One region of the Burkholderia plantarii genome, then DNA from elsewhere that is predicted to be linked to it. Evidence: predicted binding sites of a transcription regulator. Region 1 holds the regulator's gene; the other holds the start of a gene.
What was found. The regulator FliA, encoded in region 1, starts transcription of late flagellar genes. The targets are predictions, from matches to a motif close to CTAAAGTTTNNNNNNNNNNNGCCGNTA.
Positions count from the first base shown of each region.

Region 2: the regulator FliA is predicted to act here: its motif matches at 2,612-2,638, upstream of bpln_RS04705 (DUF4088 family protein).

Region 1 is NZ_CP007212.1:212,415-217,264, reverse strand. It holds gene ahcY (adenosylhomocysteinase) at 124-1,542, opposite strand; S-adenosyl-L-homocysteine riboswitch at 1,639-1,708, opposite strand; gene bpln_RS00875 (RNA polymerase sigma factor FliA) at 1,828-2,589, opposite strand; gene bpln_RS00870 (MinD/ParA family ATP-binding protein) at 2,614-3,426, opposite strand; gene flhF (flagellar biosynthesis GTPase FlhF) at 3,419-4,850, opposite strand, start outside.
Region 2 is NZ_CP007212.1:1,066,994-1,071,843, forward strand. It holds gene bpln_RS04690 (MATE family efflux transporter) at 1-212, opposite strand, end outside; gene bpln_RS04695 (RNA-binding S4 domain-containing protein) at 402-620, opposite strand; gene bpln_RS37280 (hypothetical protein) at 1,072-1,470, shown strand; gene bpln_RS04705 (DUF4088 family protein) at 1,690-2,472, opposite strand; gene bpln_RS04710 (AzlD domain-containing protein) at 2,729-3,067, opposite strand; gene bpln_RS04715 (AzlC family ABC transporter permease) at 3,067-3,828, opposite strand; gene bpln_RS04720 (helix-turn-helix transcriptional regulator) at 3,948-4,850, opposite strand, start outside.

The sequences.
Region 1 (4,850 bases):
CCGGGCCGCACGAGCGGCCCGGGGCGGGCCGCGCGGGGCGGCCGGCGCGATGCGTGGCGCGGCCGCGCCGGCAGGGCGCGGCGCGCGACACGTCCGGTCCGGCGCGCGGCGCCGGGCGCGGGATCAGTAACGGTAGTGGTTCGGCTTGAACGGACCGTCCTGCGACACGCCGATGTACGACGCCTGCTCCGGCGACAGCACCGTCAGGTTCGCGCCGATGCGTGCCAGGTGCAGGCGCGCGACCTTCTCGTCGAGGTGCTTCGGCAGCACGTACACCTTGTTCTCGTACTGCTCGCCGCGCACGAACAGCTCGATCTGCGCGAGCGTCTGGTTCGCGAACGAGTTCGACATCACGAACGACGGATGGCCGGTCGCGCAGCCGAGGTTCACGAGGCGGCCTTCGGCCAGCAGGATCACGCGCTTGCCGTCCGGGAAGATGATGTGGTCGACCTGCGGCTTGATGTTTTCCCACTGGTACTGGCGCGTCGACGCGATGTCGATTTCCGAGTCGAAGTGACCGATGTTGCAGACGATCGCGTTGTGGCGCATCGCCTTCATGTGGTCATGGCCGATCACGTGGAAATTGCCGGTGGCCGTCACGAAGATGTCGGCCTTGTCGGCCGCGTACTCCATCGTCACGACGCGGTAGCCTTCCATCGCCGCCTGCAGCGCGCAGATCGGATCGATTTCGGTGACCCACACGGTCGCGCCGAGGCCGCGCAGCGACTGCGCGCAGCCCTTGCCCACGTCGCCGTAGCCGGCCACGACCGCGATCTTGCCCGCGATCATCACATCGGTCGCGCGCTTGATGCCGTCGACGAGCGACTCGCGGCAGCCGTACAGGTTGTCGAACTTCGACTTGGTGACCGAGTCGTTGACGTTGAACGCCGGGAACGGCAGGCGGCCGTCCTTTTCCATCTGGTACAGGCGATGCACGCCGGTGGTGGTTTCTTCGGTCACGCCCTTGATGTGGGCGAGGCGCTTCGAGTACCACTCGCCGTCGGCGTCGAGGTGCGCGGCGATCGACTTGTACAGCGCGACTTCTTCCTCGTTGGTCGGCTTGGCGATCACCGAGCGGTCCTTCTCGGCCTTCGAGCCCAGGATCAGCAGCAGCGTCGCGTCGCCGCCGTCGTCGAGGATCATGTTGGCGAATTCGCCGTTCGGCCATTCGAAGATGCGGTGCGAGTACTCCCAGTACTCGTCGAGCGACTCGCCCTTGAACGCGAACACCGGCGTGCCGGCCTCGACGATCGCGGCGGCCGCGTGATCCTGCGTCGAGAAGATGTTGCACGAGGCCCAGCGCACGTCCGCGCCGAGCGCCTTCAGCGTCTCGATCAGCACGCCGGTCTGGATCGTCATGTGCAGCGAGCCGGCGATGCGCGCGCCCTTGAGCGGCTGCGATGCCTTGTATTCGTCGCGGATCTGCATCAGGCCGGGCATCTCGGTCTCGGCGATGGTCAGTTCCTTGCGGCCCCATGCGGCCAGCGCGAGGTCGGCGACGATGTAGTCCTGCGAAGCTTTCGGGTCGATAACGGCGTTCATCACGCCCTCCTTTCTAATCAAAGATTGGTGACGTGAGCGCCGTTCAGAAAGCGGGAAGCCGGACCGGCGCGGCGAATCGTGCGATTCGCGCTGCCTGCCGGGCCACCGCCTGGTGAAGATTTCCGAGCCTGGCGGGCCGGTGCCCGTCGCAACGCTCCTCGGAAACGAGCTCGGATTGTAGCAAAGTGTCGGGAAGAATTCCCGCGCGCGATGCGGGCGCAAGCCTGCTGGTGCGTGCCGATTAAGGAGCGGAGCCGAATTTCCGGCGCGCGCCGCGCGCGGCCCTCAGTGTTCGGCGCCCACCCAGGCCTGTTCGCGCAGCCGCGCGCGCAGGCGCGCCACGGCCTGGCTGTGGAGCTGGCACACGCGCGACTCGCTGACTTCGAGCACGGCGCCGATCTCGCGCAGGTTCAGGCCGCGCTCGTAGTAGAGCGACATCAGCAGCTTCTCGCGCTCGGGCAGGCGGTCGATCGCCTCGACCAGCGCCGCGCGCAGGTGCTCGTCGAGCAGCGCGGACAGCGGATCCGAGTGGTCGACGCGGTAGCGGTCGAGGAACGGCTCGTCGTCGGCCGAGCGGTCGAAATCCTCGTAATAGATCAGCTGGCTGCCGTGCAGGTCCTGCAGCATCGACTGGAAGTCGGTGAGCGGCATTTCCAGGTGGGTGGCGATCTCGCTCTCGTTGGCCGAACGCCCCAGCCGCTGCTCGACCTGATGGATGGCCTGCTCGACCTCGCGCGAGGTCTTGCGCAGGCTGCGCGGCAGCCAGTCGTTGCTGCGCAGTTCGTCGAGCATCGCGCCGCGGATGCGCTGCGTCGCGTAGGTCTCGAACTGCGCGCCCTGATCTTCCTTGTAGCGGCTCGCCGCGTCGAGCAGGCCGATCATGCCGGCCTGGATCAGGTCGTCGAGATCGACGCTCGCGGGCATCTTCGCGACGAGTTGCAGGCCGAGCCGGCGCACCAGCGGCGCGTATTTCGCGAGCACTTCGGCCTGCCCCATCCCGGCCTCGCCCATCGCGGACGTGGACAGCTTTCCTTGAGCGTTGTACATCGGCTCCCTCCTGAGTGCCTTGGGTCAAACGGCGTGCGCCGCGCCCCGTTCGACTGCCGGATGTCCGGCAAAGGCCCGTCCGGCGGGATTCGTCGGACGCATCGGCCAGTACAGCAGGTCCGACGCGATCTGCCGGTAGTCGCGCGCGGCGGCCGACGACGGGAACGCATCGACCACGGTATGCACGAGTTCGCGCGCGCGCGGCACCAGCGGATCGGCGCTCACGTAGCCGCCCTCGGCCAGCGCCACCGTCAGGTAGCGGCCGGCCACGCCCGCCAGGTTCTCGTAGGCGGCGCGCGCGTCGGACTCGCTCTGCACGTGGTTGACCAGCACGCGGAACTGCGCGAGCGCGTGCGCGTAATGGAGCCGCTTCATGCAGGCATAGGCCTCCGTGATCGCGGAGCCGGCTACGCGCGTCACGATCAGCACGTCGTGAGCGGCACGCGCAAGAGCGGAGAGCGCGCCGTTCGCGTCGCGCTGGGCGTCGACGAGCACGATGTCCGCGGCGCCTTCCAGATAGGCGGCGAGGCGTTCATCGTCGTAGCCGTCGCGCGCGAGATCGGCGGCGACGCAAAGGGAGAAACCGGCTTCGTGGCGCACCGTGTTGCCGGTACGCAGCCACGCGCTGCCGAGCGTCGCGGCGGCCGAATCGGCGTCGTTGCGCTCGTCGACGACGAGCACGTCCTTGCCGAGCGCGGCGAGCGCGGCGGCCAGGTTGACGACGGCCGAGGTGCAGCCGACCCCGGTGGGGCCGCCCGTCACCGCGACGATCCGGGTCGCGCGGCCGGCCAGCAACCGCCGCAGTCCTTCAGCCTGATCGGTGATTCGTTTATCCAAAGTAGACCTCGTGATGTCCGGAACCCGGACGGCCGCCAGCCAGGGCCGACAGCATGCCGGGCAGATCGTCTTCGAGCGGCACGAACGGCGAGCCGTCTCGCGGTACACAGAACGCGCTCTTCAGCAGGAACTTGCGCGTCGCCACGTAAAGGTTCTCCGGCACCTTCTGGCCGGTCGACACGTAATGCACCGGCAGCTGGTAGCGGATCACGGTGTCGAGCACGCCGCCGAGGTTGGTGGCCTCGTCGAGCTTGGTCAGGATGCAACCGGCCAGGTCGGGCTGATCGGAGCCGCGATAGGCCTGCACCACCTCGTTGAGCGTATCGCCATGGCTGGTGGCCGCGAGCAGCAGCAGGCGCTGCACGCGCGCGTCGGCGCCCTGCAGCATCGCGATCTGGTCGGAGACGGTGCGGTCGCGCTGGCTCATGCCGATCGTGTCGATCAGCACGATGTGCTTGTTGCGCAGCTCGGAGAGCGCCAGCTGCAGGTCGCCGCCGTCCTTCACGGCATGCACCGGCACGCCGAGGATCCGGCCGAAGATGCGCAGCTGCTCGTGGCCGCCGATCCGGTAGCTGTCGGTGGTCAGCAGCGCGACCTTGCTGGCGCCGAAGCGCATCACGCAGCGCGCGGCCAGCTTCGCCGTGGTGGTGGTCTTGCCGACGCCGGTCGGGCCCATCAGCGCGAACACGCCGCCGCGCTCCATCAGCGCGTCCTCGCTGTCGAGCACCGGCAGGTTGCCGGCCAGCACCGATTCGGCCCAGTCGCAGGCGCCGTCGAAGCTGCCCGCCGAGACGTCGGCCGGCAGGTTGTCGACCACCGTGCGCACCAGCTGCGCCGAGAAGCCGGCCGCGAACAGCCGCTTGGTCAGCGCGCCGTGCAGCGGCGTGCGGCGCTGGCGGTCGTTCCACATCAGGCCGGCGAACTGCTCTTCCATCATGCCGCGCATCGCGCTCAGCTCGTGCATCACCGTCTCGTTGACGATGCGCTCGATGCGCGCGTTGACCTCGTCGGCCAGCGTGGCGGACACGCCGGCACGTTCGGCCAGCTTCGGCGCCGCGGCCGTGGCGGCGGCGGCGCGCGCGACGCCCGCCTCGGCGGACTGGCGCGCGGCCACGTTGCGCACGATGTCGCGCGCCCACTCGGGCGGCTCGCTGTCGCCGCGCGCGGCCAGCGGGGCGGCCGGCGCGATCGGGCTCGCGGCGGCCGGGAACGCCTCGCTGCGCGGCGCCGGCGAGACCAGCGCCTCGTGCTGGCGCGTCAGGCGTCGCGCGTGCTCGACGAGCCACGGCGCGGGGGCCGACGGCGCGGCCGGTTGGTCCTGCGCGGGCGCGGCGGCGACGGTGGCGGCCGGCAGCTCGCCGTCGTCGAGCAGTTCGTCGTCGTTGGCGTCGGGCGCGCCCGGCTCGGCGCTCGCGCCGAACACC
Region 2 (4,850 bases), 850 kb from region 1:
GTGACGGCGACGAAGAACAGCGTGGCGCCGAGCCCGCCGGCGGCGAGCGAGTCGGGACCGAGCGAGCCGAGCAGCACCGTGTCGGTGACGCTCATCGCCATCTGCGAAAGCTGTGCGATCGCAAGCGGCGCGGCAAGACGGGCGGTGTCGGCGGCGTGGCGGGAAAAGGAGGGCGGCGCGAGGGCGGCGCGAGAGAAGTCGTGGCGCGACATGAGCAGTGCGCGCGAATGCGGGCCCGCGCGGCATTGTTGTACTGAGACGGCAAGCTTACGGGTTTCACCCCCCGCTGTCGAATCGACCGGCGGGGGAGCTTGATGTGCCGTCGTTTGAAGCCGTCGCGCCGGCGCCGGACGCGCATCGGCGACCCACACCGGCGCCCGCGGCGGGGAAAGGAACCGACCCTAAGCGCCGTGGACGGCGATCCGCGTGTCCTCGAACAGCACGACCTGACCCGCGCGGATCTTGCAGGTCTTGCGCAGCTCGACGGCGCCGTCGACGCGCACCGCGCCCGAGGCGACCAGCATCTTGGCGGAGCCGCCGCTGTCGGCCACCCCGGTGATCTTGAGCAGGTTGTGCAGTTCGACGAATTCGCCGGTCAGCGTGAAATCCAGATTGGGCATCGAATGACATGCGCGAAGGGCGCGCATGAGTAAAAAAGACAAGGCTTCGCATCATAAGCCAGCGCGATCGCGGCGGCGAGCGCCGCGTGAGGGCGGCGCCGGCGGCTCCGGTCGATACCGCGCGAAGCCCGGCGGGGCGGGCGCGGCGGCGTATCGGGGCGGCTCGCGCCGCGGTCGCGGCATGCCGGTGCAGGATCGGGAACGAACGCTGCGTGGCATGGAGAGCCGGAATCGACGAGGCGAGCCCGATCGCGTGGGCGGCGACAGGCGCGGATGCGCCGGCCGTGAGCCCGCCCGATAGCGGGGGCGCGTCGGGCAAGTCCCGACGATGACGGCAACGACGGCGCGCCGGCACGGCCGGCCGCCGGCATTCCATGAACCTGCCGCCCGTTGCGGCGGCGTGGCGCGACTCGCCGCAGAGCCGTGTCCCATTCAACCGAGGAGAAATGTCATGTCCGGAATTCGTATGAAGCTGATGAGCGCGCTTGTCGTGACGACCATGGCGTTCGGCGCGACCGCCGCAATGGCCCAGGCGGGCGGCGGAGCGGGCGGTGGTGCCGGGGCGGGTGGTGCCGGCGGCGGTGGCGGCGGCCCGGCCGGCAGCGGCCCGTCGGGCGGCGCCGGCATGAACGCGGGCGGCGGTACCGATGCGGCACCGACCGCGCCGGGCACCGGCCCCGGCGCCGGCGGCACGGGCGCCAAGCATTCGATGAAGTCGCATGCGAAGACGCGGGCGAACAGCTCGATGCATGGCGCGAAGTCGAAGGCGGGCGATGCCGTGAACGGCAACACCAACGGTACGTCGCCGATGGCGGCGCCGGACGGCGGCAACGGCTCGCAGTCGCAATAAGCGCCGCAGGCGTCGACTGCCGTCGCCCAATCACGGTGCGTGCTTGCGCGTAAGCCGTCGTGATTGCCCACGGAGGAGCGGGCCGGATTCCGCGTCGAGCGGTCCGGTCCGTTTCCGTTTATTGAATGCCGCGTGCGGAAAGGACAGGTGCGTGGCCGGGTGGACGCATCCGGACCCGACTGCGCCGGGCGGGCGGGCGAGCGCGCCCGACCGGCGCGATTACGGCCGGCGCTGCTGGCTCTGCTGGGCCGGCGCCTTGGCCTGCATCGGCGTGGCCACCATGAAGATGCCGCGCAGCCAGCCGGCGAGCCGCGAGAAGATGTCGTAGGGTTCCTCGACGAAGATCTCCGGCTTCAGCAGGCGCAGGTATTCCATGATCTGCTGGGCTTCCTGCTTCTGGAACGAGCCGTGCGAGATGCCGAGCCGCAGCAGCCCGCGCAACTCGCCGAGCTTCTCGCGCGCGAGGCTGCCCACGCTCATTTCGCAAGCGAGCTTCGCCTCGTAGACGCGCTGGCGCAGCGACTCGGCAAGCCGCCATGCGGGCGTCTGCATCCGTTCCTCGAGCGTCTGGATGTCGTGGACCGCCGATTTGATCTGCGCGGCGAGCGGCTCGATCTGGGCCGGATCGCCCTGCGCTTCCGTGACGAGCGCGGTGGCCCAGTCCTGGCAGGCTTTCACGAGCTCGTCCGGGGTCCATTCGCTGCGCGACGCGAAGCCGAAGCCGAAGGTTTCCGCCTGCCGCATCATGATCGCGAGCACGTCGGGGAATTCCTTGTCGAGCGTGCGTTTCGCCCACGCGTACTGGCCGCCCTGCAGCATGCGCTGCACGGCGTTTTCGGTCAGCGGCACCATGTTGTCGAGCAGCTTGGCGCGCAGGAAGTCTTCGAACGACGGGGTCGCGAACTGCGGATCGAGCTTCTGCGACACGCGCACGAAGGCCTCGAAGTCCTTGCGCAGCGACGTGATGGTGTCGTCCTTGATCGACAGGGTGATCTGTCCCATGAATCTCTCGAAGCGCGTGGGCGGCCGACGCCCGCGACGCGCCGGTCCGTGCCGCCCGCGTGGGGCGGTGCGTTCGCGCGCGGGATGCCGCGCGCCGGCCGGCCCGGTCGCGATCGGCGCCAGGGTGGTTTTCCTCCTATATCGGCGGCCGACGAAGAAACTTGAGGGTGGCGATTCAGAATTCGTGAGGAAGCCGCGGGCATGCCGCATCCGGCGGCCCGCGCGGCGCCTCAGGTTGGCGACATCAGATCGAACATCAGGCCGGCAGCCAGCGCGGCATCACGATGCCTTGCCAGACGAAGAACACCGCCAGCCCGACCGCGATCGTCAGCAGCGGGCGGCGCGTGGTGGCCGACACCAGCACGGCGGCGAGCGCGCCGATCAGCTGCGGGTTGCGCCAGCCCAGTTCGAGGCCGCCGCCGTGCGGCGCGACGGCCATCGGCACGGTGATGGCGGTCAGCACGGTCACGGGCACGAAGCCGAGCGCGGTGCGCACGAGCGGCGGGAACACCAGCCGCTCGCCGAACAGGAACAGCGTGGTGCGAATCGCGTAGGTGACGGCGGCCATGCCGAGGATCAGCAATACGTAGCGCATCACGAGGTGGCCTCCTCGCAAGCGCGGCTGCGCGCGCGGGCGACGTCGCGCAGCGACAGCGCGACGCCGACGGCGACGCCCGCGATCACGGCCGCGAGCAGGCCGAGCTTGTACGGCAACGCGTGGCAGAGCTGCGCGATCACGCCGGCGGTGGCCGCCGCCGCCAGATAGCGCAGCGCGACGAGCTGCGGCACCACGATCGCGATGAAGGTGGCCGCCATCGCGAAATCGAGGCCGAGCGACTGCAGGCCCGGGAACGCGGCGCCGAACAGCAGCCCGATGAGGGTCCAGAGCTGCCAGTTCAGGTACATCGCGACGCCGGAGCCGAGGAAGTAGTGCGGGCCGACCTCGCCGGGCTGGTGGTGGCGATAGCGCGCGTAGACCACCGCGAACACCTCGTCGGTCATCACGGCGCCGAGCGTCGCGCGCCAGCGCAGCGGCAGGTGGGCCACGTAGGGCGCGAGCGTGGCCGAATAGAGCAGGTGGCGCAGGTTCACCACGAAGGTGGTGGCGACCACCACCAGCGCGCTGGCGCCGCCGGCGATCAGGCCGATCGCGATGAATTGCGCCGAGCCCGCGAACACGGCGAGCGACATCAGTTCGCCATGCCACCACGCGAGCGGGCCGGCGGTGACGAGCGTGCCGAAGATCACGCCGAACGGCGCCGCGCCGACCATCATCGGAAACGTGTCGCGCGCGCCGTCGGCGAATTCGCGCAGCGGCGGCCGCGCGGCGGGAGAGCTGGAATGAGACGGGTTCAACGGTGATTCCTCCTGGACCGCGGAGGATAAGGGAGTGCGGCGCGGTGGTCTTGTACGTTCTTGCGCGACGTCACGGCAGCGCATCGGCGTGGGCGCGCGCGGTGGTCCGCCGGCGTGGCCTATTTCCGGATGCCCTGCCAGCGGCCCGGCGATACCCCGAACATGCGCTTGAAGTGCCGCGTGAAGTGGCTCTGGTCGACGAAGCCGCTGGCCGCGGCGACCTGCGCAACCGGCGCGCCCGCGCGCAGCGGCGCCAGCGCGCGCTGGATGCGCAACTGGTTGCGCCACGCGTGCGGTGCCATGCCGGTCGCGCGCGTGAAGAGCCGCGCCGCGTGGAACGGCGACAAGCCCACCGCCTGCGCGAGTTCGGCCAGCGTGACGGGCGCCGTCAGGTCGGCCGCGAGCCGTTCGCGCATGCGCGCGATGCGCGGCTCGTCGGCGACCGGCACCGCGGCGCGCGGCCGTTCGATCGCGTGGCGGACCAGCAGCGTGGACAGCGCATCGAGCATCGCCATCTCGGCCTCAAGCGGGGCGGCACCCACGGCGGGGGTGGCCAGCTCGACGCTGACCTCCGGCGGCGCCTCGGCGCCGGGGTGGGCGATATCGATGCCGCTCGCCTCGAGCAGGCGATACGCGAGCAGCAGCCGATGGGCGAAGTCGGCGTCGTCGATCGCGTCGTCGGGGAACCAGGGCACCGGCTGCGGCTTGCCGGCGATCTCGTCGGCGAGGGCGCGCAGGAACTCGATCGGCACGTAGGACACGCGATAGCGCCAGCCGTCCTCGGTGGCGCGCGAACCGGTGTGGATCTCGCCGGGATTGATCACCGGCACGCTGCCGGTGTCGGCCAGGCGCTGGCCGCCGCGATAGGTGTAGCGCTCGGCGCCGGTCTCGATCACGGGCAGCGTGTACGCGTCGTGCCAGTGCGGCGGGAACGAGTGGTCGCGGTAGGTGGCGGTCACGAGGTCCGCGCCCGGCAGCAGCGGCGTGCGCCAGTAGCGGGCGGCGTCGGGGAGGCGGACGGA